4 regions of the Brevibacillus choshinensis genome follow, and region 2 is predicted to be linked to each of the others. Evidence: riboswitches for the same ligand, from Rfam matches in the RefSeq annotation. Region 2 holds a riboswitch; each other region holds the start of a gene.

Evidence for each region. Region 2 has a riboswitch for S-adenosylmethionine ahead of JNE38_RS21780 (pyridoxal phosphate-dependent aminotransferase). Riboswitches for the same ligand answer to the same signal wherever they lie in the genome.
Region 1: another riboswitch for S-adenosylmethionine. It lies ahead of JNE38_RS29840 (MetQ/NlpA family ABC transporter substrate-binding protein); the one in region 2 lies ahead of JNE38_RS21780 (pyridoxal phosphate-dependent aminotransferase).
Region 3: another riboswitch for S-adenosylmethionine. It lies ahead of JNE38_RS19045 (homoserine dehydrogenase); the one in region 2 lies ahead of JNE38_RS21780 (pyridoxal phosphate-dependent aminotransferase).
Region 4: another riboswitch for S-adenosylmethionine. It lies ahead of JNE38_RS26585 (2,3-diketo-5-methylthiopentyl-1-phosphate enolase); the one in region 2 lies ahead of JNE38_RS21780 (pyridoxal phosphate-dependent aminotransferase).

The regions. Positions count from the first base shown of each region.
Region 1 is NZ_CP069127.1:6,019,471-6,023,063, reverse strand. It holds gene JNE38_RS29850 (methionine ABC transporter permease) at 1-46, opposite strand, end outside; gene JNE38_RS29845 (methionine ABC transporter ATP-binding protein) at 46-1,083, opposite strand; gene JNE38_RS29840 (MetQ/NlpA family ABC transporter substrate-binding protein) at 1,121-1,951, opposite strand; SAM riboswitch class I at 2,083-2,186, opposite strand; gene JNE38_RS29835 (DUF2294 domain-containing protein) at 2,402-2,758, shown strand; gene JNE38_RS29830 (ABC transporter substrate-binding protein) at 3,031-3,593, shown strand, end outside.
Region 2 is NZ_CP069127.1:4,316,501-4,320,093, reverse strand. It holds gene JNE38_RS21785 (efflux RND transporter periplasmic adaptor subunit) at 1-980, shown strand, start outside; SAM riboswitch class I at 1,040-1,155, shown strand; gene JNE38_RS21780 (pyridoxal phosphate-dependent aminotransferase) at 1,260-2,438, shown strand; gene JNE38_RS21775 (hypothetical protein) at 2,754-3,224, shown strand; gene JNE38_RS21770 (aminotransferase-like domain-containing protein) at 3,478-3,593, shown strand, end outside.
Region 3 is NZ_CP069127.1:3,774,297-3,777,889, reverse strand. It holds gene JNE38_RS19055 (sensor histidine kinase) at 1-72, shown strand, start outside; gene JNE38_RS19050 (DinB family protein) at 102-617, shown strand; SAM riboswitch class I at 744-852, shown strand; SAM riboswitch class I at 931-1,040, shown strand; gene JNE38_RS19045 (homoserine dehydrogenase) at 1,132-2,400, shown strand; gene JNE38_RS19040 (aminotransferase) at 2,460-3,587, opposite strand.
Region 4 is NZ_CP069127.1:5,295,122-5,298,714, reverse strand. It holds gene JNE38_RS26590 (2-hydroxy-3-keto-5-methylthiopentenyl-1-phosphate phosphatase) at 1-645, opposite strand, end outside; gene JNE38_RS26585 (2,3-diketo-5-methylthiopentyl-1-phosphate enolase) at 642-1,856, opposite strand; SAM riboswitch class I at 1,952-2,106, opposite strand; gene JNE38_RS26580 (sigma-70 family RNA polymerase sigma factor) at 2,338-2,826, shown strand; gene JNE38_RS26575 (anti-sigma factor) at 2,810-3,593, shown strand, end outside.

The sequences.
Region 1 (3,593 bases), 1.7 Mb from region 2:
GCAACGACTGTCCAAAGACAGGAATCATTTCTGCCAAGCGATCCATTATCGGGTAACCCCCTCTCGTGCCACGATATCTACGTTGTATACAGATTGGCGAAGGAACTCGATGCCTTCATTTACGTCCTTTTCCTCGCCGGAAATATGCAGGAGCAAAATCCCGAGCGCCGTTCCCTTGATCGAGGTGATGGAGCCGTACAATAGATTGGTGCTCACCGGAAAGCGAGCAGACAAGGTGCCGAGAACAGGATCGAGTGCGGCGTCTCCACGGAATGCGACCCGGAGAATTTTCGCTGCAGGGCCTGTCTGCTTGATTTTCGACAAGATTTCATGTGGCACATCGTCATCAAAAATGGTTTTGATGAAGTTGCGAGTAGTCTGCTGCTGAGGATTGCTGAAAATATCGAGCACAGAGCCCTGTTCGATGACCACACCGTTTTCCATGATGGCTACGTTGTCGCAGATTTTTTTAATGACCTGCATTTCGTGTGTAATCAGCACGATGGTCAAATTGAATTTCCGGTTGATGTCGAGAAGCAGCTCCAGGATGGAGTCGGTAGTCTGCGGATCGAGTGCAGAGGTGGCTTCATCGCATAAAAGGATCTCCGGATCTGTAGCCAGGGCACGGGCGATGCCGACGCGCTGCTTTTGTCCGCCCGATAGCTGAGAAGGATAGGAGTTTGCTTTATCTTCGAGGCCCACCAACCGCAAGAGATCTTCTACCTTCTGCTTGATTACATCTTTGGGTACCCGGTTCATTCGCAAAATCTCGGCTACGTTGTCAAAGACGTTATAGGAGGACAAAAGGTTGAAATGCTGAAAGATAATCCCGATTTTTTTGCGGGCTTGGCGCAATTCCTTTTCTTTCAGCGAAAGCATATCCTGACCGTTGACTACGACGGAGCCGCTGGACGGTTTTTCGAGCAGGTTGATCGTGCGAAGCAGGGTGCTTTTCCCTGCTCCGCTGAATCCGATCACGCCGAAGATTTGTCCTTTTTCCACGTTCAGTGATACGCCCTTCAAGGCTTGAACCTGTTTGTTTCCCACCGTATACGACTTATGGATGTCGGTTAGCTGTATCATCTCTCCAGTCTCCTTGTTGTTCGATAGTTAGTGTAGCTTACCAGGATGGGAGCACAGCTCCTTCAAAGTGTTCGTCGATGAATTTTTTCACTTCTTCAGAACGATAAATCTCAACCAGTTTTTTCAGTGCAGGGTTGTCTTTGTTTGCTTCGTTTGCAGCCAAGACGTTTACGTATGGAGAATCGGATGTTTCAGAGAAGATGGAATCCTTTTTCGGATTGTAGCCTGCTTCCATCGCAAAGTTGGTGTTGATGCTCGCTAATTCTACGTTGTTCAGGGAGCGTGCCAGGAAAGCAGCTTCCAGTTCTTTAAATTCCAATTTTTTCGGGTTTTCGATGATATCCAATGGAGTGGCCTTATTGCCTACGCCATCCTTCAGTTTGATCAGACCGGCTGCTTGGTACAGCAACAGTGCACGAGCACGGTTTGTTGGGTCGTTTTGGATACCCACTACGCCGCCTTCAGCGACTTCTTCCACTTTCTTGTGCTTGGTGGAGTAAAGACCCATTGGGAAAGTTACTGTTTTGCCAATTTCGACAATCTTGGTTTTGTGGTCTTCGTTGAATTTGTCCAGAAACGGAATGGTTTGGAAGCTGTTTGCATCCAGGTTTCCTTTATCGAGAGCTTGGTTTGGCTGCACGTAGTCATTGAATACAACGACTTCTACTTCCAAACCTTTTGTTTTCGCCACTTCTTTTACTTTGTTCAGGATTTCTTCGTGAGGTCCAGCGGTTACGCCGACTTTGATTTTCGTTTGCTCGGCAGCGGTCCCTCCTGCAGCCGGAGCAGCCTCCTGTTTACCTCCGCAAGCAGTCAGCAAGGATGCTGCGAGCAATAGTGAGCTAAGCAAAATTCCTGTCTTTTTCATGATGTGTTTCTCCCCTTTTGTCTAATGAGTGTTTATGTTTTGAAAAATAAAAACCGTTGGAATTAAGAAAAACCTCTTCCCGGAAGAAGAGGTCGTCGTTAACTGTCGCAGCTGGTCAGTCACTCATTCCTCTCTTATCTTCCGGAATTTCTTCCGCTGGATTTGGCACCATACCGTGTTCGGGTAGGTTGCCGAGGCATCATGGGGCCAGTCCCTCCGCCTCTCTTTATAAGAGATTGAGATATGCAGTTAAATAAGTGGTAATTCTTATTTGGATAGTTGGATTATAGCTCGCATTTTTAAACGTGTCAAATGTTATTCGACAACTTTTTTATATTCTGAATGTTGGTAAATTGATCAAAATACGAATGATTGCTTGATAGAAGCGTTTATCATATGTATAATGAGAAAAAATCAATAAGCCTGATACTTACTCTCGCAGGTGATGTCATGACTATACAGGACACAAACGAAAGCAGAAAAAAGCTATCTGCGATCTACAACGAGATAGCTAAGGAGTTGTTCGGCTTTGGGACAACTTTACTGAGAGTAACTATCGAAAATAATATGATTACCTTCTATGCCAAGCATCGGCGCTCACCGCGTTCGGCTGCATTGGAAGGCGAGGCTCCTGCTCTGAAGCTCGAGGTGGACTTCCGAATGTCGCTTCTATATAAGAAGAAGCTTCGCGAACGTTTGGAGGAAGACATGAATCTCGACATGGAAGCTGTACTGAGAGATTATGACGCTGCCACACAGCTGGCGATCACAAACGTCATTTTGGCTGAATCACAATCGAATACCTGACGGAGTCGTTCGGATTTTCCCTTTGGATCTATCTGAGGGGAAGACCGGCGGCAACGGCAAAACGGGTGTCGCTATTCTTTGTTTACGAAGAAAAGTGCTCTTGTTTAGAATGAATGTTCTAATCAAGGGTACTTTTCTTTTCTTTTTTTACCATTTTCTTCTAGATAAAGGTGTGATGGCGAATAGACCAATGATGCCGAGGGAAACAATCAATTGGATTAGAATACGTGCTCCATTATCTGAAAGAGAAACCAAAAACGGAGGAATACAAGATGAAAAAGTGGTTAACAGGAGTTCTTTCCTTTTCGATGATTTCAATGGCGCTCGCAGGGTGCGGCAGCAGCGAGCAGCCGAAAGAAAATGCAGCTGGCGGAGCAGCGAGCGGCGAGCCGAAAAAGCTGGTGATCTCCACCTGGGGTTTTTCCGAGGATTTCTTCCGCAAAGAAGTGTATGAGCCGTTTGAAAAAGAACATAACGTCAAAATTGTTCTGGAAATCGGGAACAATGCAGAGCGTTTGAATAAAATTCGCCAAGGCAGCTCCGATGTGGATCTGATTTATCTTTCCGACTACTATGCGCAGCAAGGAATCGAGAGCGGTGCCTTTGAAAAAATCGATCGCAGCCGCATTCCAAACCTGAAAGAGATCTACGACATCGCAAAAGCGCCGCTGGGTGAAGAGTACGGACCAGCCTACACCATCGGACAATTCGGGATCGCTTATAATCCGAACGTGATCAAAACGGAAATCAAGAGCTGGAAGGATCTGTGGAGCCCTGAAGTGGCAGGCAAGCTGACACTTCCAAACATTACGTCGACGACTGGCCCTATGATTCT
Region 2 (3,593 bases):
AAAAGGTGCAGGCAGGAGCTGTATTATTCACGCTGGATCAGAGCGATCTGAATCGTGCCGTCAAGCAAGCGCAGGCAGCCTATGAGCTGTCCGTAGCCTCACTTCGGCAGAGCGCGAGCAATACAGGGGAAAGTCTGCAGCAAGCCAGGAGCGGTCTCGTCTCATCCGAACAGAGGCTGCAGGACGCCCGGCGCGATTTTGAGCGAATCTCGCAGCTGTATGGGCAGGGGGCGGTAGCTGCCCAGCAGCTCGAGCAGGCTAAAGCCGCGTTGGTCAACGCTCAGACCACTTATGACAATGCAAAGCAGACGCTTGCGACCGCCCAGCAGAAAACAGGAGTAGCCGTAACTGAGGCGTCGGTGGAGCAAGCGCGTGTCGCTTTGGAGAACGCACGTGAAGAGCTGGGCTATGCCGTGATCACCGCCCCCATTTCAGGAACGATCTCGCAGGTGCACGGCTCCGCAGGAGAGATGGCCTCCGTGCAATCAGCAGTCGTGACGATCGTAAATACAGATCCCCTCATCGCCAAAGCGAATCTATCCGAACAAGATGTGTCAACCGTGAAAAAGGGTGACGTGGTGACGATCACGCTCACCACCCTGGAAAAAGACCTGAAGGGAACGATCACCGCCATCAGCCCCGTCATGAATCAGGACTTGCGCGCCTATCCCGTGGAGATATCCCTTGCCAACCCGGAGGCGATCCTGAAAGCAGATATGGTCGTCAACATCCAGTTCGGCTTGCAGCAGTCAGCGAATGCTCTCGTCGTCTCACGAAAGGCAGTTTTTGAGGAAAACGGGAAACAGTACGTCTACCGCATAACCGACAAGACCGCAAAGAAAGTGGAAGTGAAAACCGGAGAACAGACCAGCGATTCGATCGAGCTTGTGGAAGGTGTCCAGGAAGGTGACCGCATTGTCGTGCGGGGACAGACGTTACTTAGAGACGGGGCAACCGTGCAAATTCAGCAAGGATCTTGACACACCGATAACGCTCAAGTAGTATGAAGAAGATTCAAAACATTATATTCCGTGTGCTTTACTTATTCAGAGAGGTGGAGGGACTGGCCCTATGAAACCCGGCAGCGGATCTATGTTCCCTTGTGGAGCTGGATGCTGTGCCAATTCCAGCAGGAGATTTCCTGACAGATAAGGACGTGACGAAGCTGATCTACCCCTTTTTCTGTAAGGAAAGAGGGGTTTTTTGCTGTACGAATTTATTTTACATGCATCATCCGACAGAAAGGAAAATGAAGACAGATGCGTATCCAACATTCCGACATGATCGATCGGCTGCCGACGCAATTTTTTGCCACACTCGTAGCGAAAGTAAATAAAGTCATCGCTGCCGGTCATGATGTGATCAATCTCGGCCAGGGCAATCCTGATTTGCCGACACCGGCCCATATCGTAGAAGAATTGCAGGCAGCGGCAGCGCTCCCGCTGCATCATAAATATCCGCCGTTTAGCGGACGCCTCGAGCTGAAGCAGGCGGTCGCTCACTGGTATAAGCAGGAATTTGACGTGGACCTCGACCCGGAAGAAGAGGTAGCGATTTTGTTTGGCAGCAAGACAGGGCTAGTGGAAATCTGCCAGGTCTTGATGAACAAAGGGGATGTCGCATTGGTGCCGGATCCAGGCTATCCTGACTACTGGTCCGGGGTTGCCGTCGTAGACGGGCGAATGGTCATGATGCCTCTGCGCGCAGAGAATCAGTTTTTGCCTGATTACGGTCAGATTGCAAAGGAAGATCTGGAGCGAGCGAAGCTGATGTTCCTCAACTACCCGAACAATCCGACAGCGGTGAATGCTCCCTTTGAGTTCTACGAGGAGACGATTCGCTTTGCACAGAAAAACGAGATCGTCGTATGCCACGACTTTGCCTACGGTGCCATCAGCTACGATGGCAAAAAGCCGGTGAGCTTTATGCAGGTTCCGGGTGCGAAGGAAGTGGGCGTCGAGTTCTACACACTGTCCAAGACCTACAACATGGCGGGCTGGCGCGTCGGTGCGATGGTAGGAAACCGCGAGCTGGTCCGACTGATCAATCTGATTCAAGACCATTACTTTGTGAGCTTGTTCGGAGCAGTGCAGATGGCCGCGGCAAAAGCCATGACGGAGTCGCAGCAGTGCGTACGCGATCTGGTAGCCGTCTACGAAGGACGCCGCAATGCACTGTTCACCAATCTGCATCGCATCGGCTGGCAGGCACAGCCTTCGCAAGGCTCGTTCTTTGCTTGGCTGCCCGTTCCGAGCGGATATTCCTCGATCGAGTTTTCGGATCTGCTGCTGGAAAAAGCACACGTGGTGGTAGCACCGGGGAATGGCTTCGGGCCTACGGGCGAAGGCTACGTACGGGCGGCTCTCTTGTCGGATGAGCAGCGACTCGCTGAAGCAGTGAGTCGAATCGAGCGGCTGGGGATATTTACAAAAGCATAAACAACAATGCAAAAGACGGACCGTACTGCTGAAATCAGCGGGTACGGTCTTTTTGCATTCTTTTTACAAGTCTTATGTGCAGCAATGGCTCCCGCTGTGAAGCAGGCCCATTCTTTTTGTTCGTTTTCGGGCACCTGCCCATCGCCTACAGGAGAGGTAGCGAATATGGTAGGAAGAGCTGGGCAAAATAAAATCACTGTCCATTCTCAATAAAAATCATTCTCATTATTGACAGATAATGATTTTCATTATACGATAAATACTGTTAATGATAATTAGTCTCAGCGACAACTTTTGGCAGAGCGGGAGGGTACCATGCGCTATCAGATTAATGGTTACACGGATATGTATACGGTAATCGCCAACGAGCGAAAAATAGGCGGGGCTATTGAAGCAGGTTCGATCCGTCTGCGTACGGGTGAAATGTTTGCCAATGCCGTTCTCACTCGTCTGGAAATGTCCGGAGCGCATTTTTGCTCGATCGGTTTTGTAACAGAAGAAGGACAGCGACTGATTGTCCATGTAGACGATATCAGCATGATTGCAGACGCTCGCCACGTGAATGTGTGCGATTTGCGCAATGATGGCATGAGAGCGGAAAAGAAAGCAGAACGCTTGAAACGATTGAAGCGTCTGTGCGAGCTGAACGAAGGAAGCTGTACGCTGACCTTCCAGGAAGAAGCTCTTTTGCTGGCCGAAGATATTGGGTTGGAAGAAGCGCATGCCCATGTCGATCTGTCTTTCCTGCCGCAAGTGGAAAAAGCACGCGTGATTCGCATCGCATAGGTATGAATCAAGCTTACATAACCTCTTTCCGATTCTGGAAAGAGGTTTTTCATTTGGTTGTCATCCTGACGGCACACAAGGCAAAGATAGCGGCAGTGTCGATCGAACAATCGCTCGACATAGTCAAAACCTATTCCCCCATAGTAAGTGAGCATTGGACATTGCCATTCGACAGTGATAAAACAAGTATAAACAAAACGGCCGCCGCGAGCGGTCACATCCACTTATATGAAAAATCAAGGGGGAACGGAACATGGAGTATTCCTTTTCAAAATCAGTAGAAGCATTATCCTCCTCGGCTGTCCGGGAAATCTTGAAGCTGACCCAAGGCAATCAAGTGCTCTCGCTCGCTGGAGGATTACCAGCGGC
Region 3 (3,593 bases), 540 kb from region 2:
GGGACTCGTTTTACCATATCACTCCCGCTGTATGACTTTGAAGAGGAGGCGCCGGCTGCCAGTACGGGTTGATCGCAACCAATCAAAAGGAGGAAGATAAGATGATGAATCGGCCGACAAGTGACGAATACGCCGCTTACTATGGGAAATACATTGCTCTGGTTCCAGATGGGAGTTTGCCAGAATGGTTATCCCGTCAGCTGGAGGAAACCGCAATGATGCTCTCTGGTCTTACAAATGAGCAGGAGATTTTCCGTTACGCTCCTGGAAAATGGTCGGTAAAAGAAGTGCTCGGACATCTCATCGACACGGAGAGAATCATGAGCTATCGTTTGCTGAGGATTGCCAGAGGAGACGAGACTCCTTTGGCCGGATATGAAGATGAGGCTTATGTGCTTCAGGGCTCCTTTGACTCGCGTCCGATGTCAGCGCTGCTGGAGGAGTTCCGGGCGGTGCGCGGATCCACGCTTGCCCTCATAAATGGGGTGCCCGAGGAAGCCTGGACGCGCAGGGGGCTTGCCAATAACAGCGAACTCTCGGCGAGGGCATTGGCCTACATCATCGCGGGCCATGAGCTCCATCACCGCAAGCTTCTTTCGGAAAGATATCATCTCTAGAAATAGCTCCGCCAGTTTCGCTTCAATCATTCAGGGCGGCTTGGGTGCATTCGTTCCGAAATAGCGTGAATTTTGTGTTGACGGATCGGATGGAATTTCTTAGAATAAACTTCAACAGCATACTAGTTCTTATCCAGAGAGGTGGAGGGTCTGGCCCTATGAAGCCCGGCAACCGTCATGAAGTTTGTGACAAGGTGCCAATTCCTGCGAGACTGTACGTCTCGAAAGATAAGAAGCGGGTCACTCGTATACGTGAATGAGAACCTTCTTCTTATCGAAGAAGGTTTTTTTGATTTCTTCAAAACTACATACTTTCTTATCCAGAGAGGTGGAGGGACTGGCCCGATGAAGCCCGGCAACCGTCACGTAGTAGGTGACAAGGTGCCAATTCCTGCAGGATGCTTGCGTCCTGGGAGATAAGGAGAGGGAATGCAGCGATGCCAACCAACCTTCTTCTTATCGAAGAAGGTTTTTTGTTTGTTTTGTTTGACAGACTGCTGATGGGGTGAATGAGATGAGTGCTGGAGTTGTTAAGGTAGGGCTGTTGGGATTGGGAACGGTAGGTGGCGGTGTGATCAAAACCATCCGCTCCCAACAGGAGAAGCTTTCCTCACGCTTGGGAAAACGGATCGAGATCGTCAAAGCGCTGGTGCGCGATTCGGAAAAGGAAAGAGCCGTGGAGCTTGACAGATCTGTGCTGACCACTGACTTTGAAGAAGTGCTCAAGAGTGATGTGGACATTGTGGTGGAGGTCATGGGTGGAGTCGAGCCGACGTATGATTATGTCCGCGCTTTGATTGAAAAGGGATGTCATGTGGTCACAGCCAACAAGGAGCTGCTAGCGAAAAGAGGAACCGAGCTCGTGGATCTGGCCAATCGTCATCAGGTCCATTTGGCTTATGAAGCGAGTGTAGCGGGCGGGATTCCCATCCTCAGCGTTCTGCGCCAATTCCTCCGCACCAATGACATCAACGGCGTGCGCGGTATCCTGAACGGCACGACCAACTTCATTTTGACGAAAATGGAGACCGAGCAGCTGCCGTACCAGGAGGTTCTCAGACAGGCGCAGGAGCTGGGTTATGCCGAAGCGGACCCTCGCTCGGACGTGGAAGGCTTTGATGCGATGTACAAATTGTACATTTTAGCTCAGCTCGTCTACGGAGAGTCGCTGCCGCTCGCCGAGGTGAAGAGGAGGGGCATTGCAGACCTAACCTCCGGGCAGATCCGCATCGCGAGTGAGCTCGGGTATCGGATCAAGCTGATCGCCCAGGCCCAGCAGGCTCCGGAAGGCATTCGCTTATCGGTAGAGCCGACCATGCTGCCGACGAACCATCCGCTGGCCCAAATCCAGGACGCGTTCAATGCTGTGCAGTTGTCGGGGAATATTGTGGGAGATCTTCTGTTTACAGGCAGAGGAGCAGGGGAATTGCCGACTGCGAGTGCAGTCGTGGAGGACCTGGCTTACCTGCTGACACAGCCGTTCACTCCGCATCCGGAGTGGAAGGAAACGGAGGCGGCGACAGGTTCGGTAACCCAGCAAAACGGGGACCATTCCCTCTGTTACCTGGAAGGCTCCGCACCTGCGGCGACGCCCGATCGCGTTTTGCACTTTTTGCGTCACGCGGGAGTGGACGTACACAAGCTCAAGGTACAGTTCGACCTAGGAGGAGTTCTGCGTGCCGGATTGATCACCAGCGGCATGCGTGCAGAGCACGAGGAATTGTTACAGTCGGATTTTGGCTTGCAGGTCCGATGCTTCCCCTTGCTAGGAAGCGTTGAGTGAAGCACGTCCTACAGAATGCAAAAGGCTGCGGAGAAATATATCTCCACAGCCTTGTTTCGTTAACGAATGGAACGGATGTACTCGGATACTTTCTGCAGTCCTTGGCGAAGCATTTCTGTTTCGCAAGCATAGCCAATCCGTACCCAGCCTTCCAAATCAAAGCAGCTGCCAGGAGTCAGGAAGGCGCCGGTTTCCTTTAGCAGACCCTTGCAAAAGTCTACGGATGTAACCGGAAGATCCACTTTCAGCATCGCGGTCGTACCTGCACGCGGTTTTACGTATGTGACGGAAGGCTCCCCGGCCACCCACGCATCCAGAATGGCTAGGTTATCCTTGATGATTTTGCGATTGCGTCCAAGAATCCGATCGTAGTTTTTCATGGCGTGTACCGCCAAAATATCATCGAGCATCCCCACACTGATCGTCGTATAGTCGCGGTGCTTGATGCATTCCTCGATCACATCCTGTGGGGCCGCGATCCACCCGAGGCGAAGTCCAGCCAGCGAGAGGGCTTTTGACATGCTAGAAGTGCTGATCCCTTTTTCGTACAGATCGGCGACGGATGGGACGATGAGGTCATCCTCCTGCAAAAGATTGCGATACACCTCGTCGCACAGCAGGTAAGCCCCGCAGGAACGTGCGATTTCCACGATTCCCTCCAGAAGCTCGCGTTCGATGATTGCACCGGAAGGATTGTTCGGATTGTTGATGCAGATCAGCTTCGTGTTTTCCCGAACGAGGGAGCGCAGCTCGTCCAGGTCAGGCAAGTAGCCGTTTTCCGGCTTCAAATGGAGCAAATCAACGGAAGCTCCGAAAGATTTCGGTACATCATATATTTGCTGATAGGTAGGGTGGACGGAAATGACATGGTCGCCGGGCTTCACGAGCGAATAGAAAACGAGGAAGTTGGCGGCGATGCCTCCGTTCATGACGAGCACTTGCTTCGAATCGATGGTTTCATACAGCTCGGAGACGAGAGTACGGAACTCGGGAGAGCCTTCGATATGGCCGTACGTCAGCTTTTTATCATAGAGGGAACGGAAAAAGTCAGCGGGATTGGTACCGTCGATGGAGATGAGCTCTTCTATGGTCAATGAATCCACGCACGTCTCTGCAATGTTGTAGGTTGCACTCATTTCGTACTTGTTCATCCAGTCTTCTACTGCAAACAGCTTAATATCCATCATGCTTCC
Region 4 (3,593 bases), 980 kb from region 2:
TTGCAGTATGGCGATCACATCATGGAATGTGGCAAAGGATTGGTGAGGCAGCTCAAGCTCCTGTGCCTTTTGTGCGAGAAACGAGCGGGCGATGACGAAATCCGCGATTTTCGCCCCTGCCAGATCGGTAATCGAGTCCCCGATGACCACGCGGAAGTACGTTGCAGGGTCGTAGCGGCGAATGATGGTCGTTTTGCACATTCCACATCCGTTGGAGCAATGATCGTCACAGGAATGCGGCCACGTAATGGTGATCTTATCGCCTGAAAAATCGCTGCCGTTGCAGTAGATCGGGACGTCCTTCAGATCGAAGGGAGCCAGGATCGGATCCACGAAAAAGTCGATGCCGCCGCTAGTCACCAGCCACTCGATGCCTTCTTCCCGGCAGTAGCGCACGAAGTCGGCAAAGCCCGGCCGGATAGTCGCTTCCGTCGTGATATAGTCGACGATCTGATCGCGCAGGGAGGAGGGAAGGAGCTGAAATAGCTTCCCTACTCCTTCCTGCACGCTGATTTTTTGCGAAAGAATCTGCTCGGTCAACGCTTCCCACTCGGGGGGCGCAAACTTGCGGACAATGGCCACGATGTTGTCCTTCTCGGTAATCGTTCCGTCAAAATCGCAGAACAGTACGAGCTTCTTGCTCATCGTCCGCCACCCCACTTTTCGAGGGCGATGGAGAGCTCGGGGGAAGCAGCTGCAGCCTCTTGCAAGGTTTGGCCTGCTGTCACTGCTCGGATCGCGGCGACGAATGCCTGTGCCCCTGCAGTGGCACCGCCTGGGTGGCCGTGGATGCCGCCGCCGGCATTGACGATCTGATCCAATCCGAAGTCAGCGAACAGCTGTGGCACGAGTCCCGGATGGATGCCTGCGGAAGGGACCGGGAATGAACGGCGAATCCCATCCAGTGGCGCTGTCAGATTCTTTGCCAGCCCCAGGGCTTCGTTTTTGTCCAAGGCAACGTTTCCGTACGGAGATGGGAACAGAACCAGGTCTGCCCCGGCGATGCGCATCAGTTTGCCGAGCAAGAGAGGGGTCGCGATGCCGTAATCGGGCGATGGATAATACGCTCCGGCCAAAGCAGGGTGAGCCATGATCGGAACGTGTACGTCCGGGGCGGCCGCGAGTCGGTGCAGGGCATCGAAGCCAAATGCCAATACGTTGAACAACAGGCAATCGGCACCTGCTTCTACGGCACGCTTCGCCTTTTCGTTCAGTTCGTTTACAGGTCCGGTCAAGTTTGCCGCGTAGAGAACGGGCTTGCCGATCTGCTCCTCGGTCTCGATCGCGATCTGTTTAAACGCTTTGATCCGCTCGAGGAAAGGAGCGCGTTCATCCGCAAAGAAAATTTCGTCATCTTTGACCAGGTCAACGCCGCCTAATGCCTGAGCGCGGAATTGCGTCTTCAAATCATCGAACGGAAGGCCGAGGCACGATTTGAAGATGCTCATCAAAAGGGGGCGGTCGTGCGCATCGAGACGTCCGCGCAGCCCTTCAATGCCGTATTTCGGACCCGGGAATGTACCGAGGAACGAGTCCGGAAACTCGATGTCGATCAGTTTGATTTTTCCGTCCATGGAAAGCTTGCCGAAAATGCCAGTCAAAAGGGACGGGATGTCATTGGTGAAGTTGCGTGTCGGGTAGCTCACGGTGATCAGGCCGCGCGTTTCCCCATTTTCCAAAACTTCCAATGGAGTTGCGCTGACGGCTTCGCCCAGGTAGGGTTTCAGTTCGGCTTGCTTGGCGGCAGGCAATTCCGTCCAGGAACCGACGGTCATCCCTACAGCGATCGATTCCGCTTTTTTGTTCAGGTCCTTTGCTTGCGTCAAATAGGTAACGAGGATACGGTGCTCACTCATTGCTAGGACTAATCCTCCTTTGTAGATCGGGAAAATAAAAGAGCCTCCCCGGCGATCAGGGAGGCGGTTGTCGACTATAAGAGCGTCTTCGTCTCCTCTCATCTCTCGGGTTCGTCGATAGACAGGGAACATCTCCCCGTCTCGACTCTCATCCGTTGGAATTAGCACCGTTTCGCCCTCTAGATTAGATAGAGTAGCGCCGGTTGCCGGGCATCATAGGGCCAGTCCCTCAGCCAGCTCGCGATAAGAGTTATGTGGTTCACACGAATGTGATGTGTGTGCGATATTTTCATGATATGACGTTCAGAAGCGGGAGTCAAATTGTTTTTTAATGAGGAAAATTGGATAAAACACCCTGGGTAATTCTGGTTTGCACATAAGTGTAGAGAAAAATGGAGCGGCGAGGTGAAACTTTTTCCAGCGAAATGCGTGGTATGTAACGAAAGGGTGTGGAACCGTTGGGAAAGTAGGATTGGAGGACGTGTATCGCCTGCACGTGAACGATATCTATCGCTATCTTCTCCGGCTGACCCGGGACGCGAGACAGGCAGAGGACCTGACGCAGGAGACCTTTTTCCGCGCCTTTTCGTCACTGGACGATTTTCACGGGGAAAAAGTGAGGCCTTGGCTATTCAAGGTGGCATACCATGCCTTTGTCGATTGGCATCGCAAGCGGGTGAAAAGGCCCGTGCAGCTTACCGAGCAAATTCCGGAGCGGGTAGATGCGCAGGCAGTCGATCCGGCAGACGCGATGGTTCGCAAGGAGATGTGGGAATCGGCGCAGCTTTCTCTGGAGCGGCTGCCAGAAAAGCAAAAACAAGTCATTTTACTGTCCGCCATGCAGTTTGGCTATGCGGAGATTGCCGATGTGCTCGGAATCGATCTGGCGGATGTCAAGCGCTCACTGTTCCGGGGAAGGCAAAAGATGCGAAGGATGTGGAGGGAAGAAGTCGATGACGAACCAAAGTGATGATAGCCGGGAACAAAAGCTGCTGGCTTATTTGAGGGGAGAACTGGACGAAAGAGAGGCGCAGAAGATCAGGGATGAGATAGCGGACGACGAAGAATATGCGAGTCGACTCGAACGGCTTCTGTTGGGAGAATCAGACGGGGAAGCATTGTTGCAACAGGCAGAGACCCTTACGGAAAAACAACAGCGGTCGATCATCCGCCGGGGAAAGTGGAAGATGCGCTTGACCAATTCTGCCTATACATTCGGCATTTTCTTTGTGCTTGGAGTTGCTGCGACCATTGCGAATGGATGGATCGGCTCATGGATGTACGATGATCTGTTCCGGGTCACCAGGGACATGGTCAATTTCACTCAGCCTGGTGTCAGCGCGGGTAGCAGCGGATCGCAGGTCGGAGGGCTGTATGGGCAGATCAAGATGGAACTGCGTGAGCAAGTGGGTGCAGAGCAGCAGAATATCGGGTTCTTCGAAAATACCAACATCTTGTGGAGTATCCATGCCGAACCGAAATGGGCAAACGGAATCCGGGAGACCAAGCTGTTTTTCCGCTATCCGACTGATGAGAAGATGACCGAGGAGGAGACGGCTTATCTGCGGACCCCTGCATGGAATGCGATGAACAAGCTGCCAGAGGGAACAGTGAGCCAGCTTGCCATTTCTTTTGATCACCCAATCACGTACGAAGAATACAACAAACGGATATCACAGCACGTGTTCTCGCACAATGCGGACACGGTATGGTTTGCCGTAGACACGGGAGTCGAGC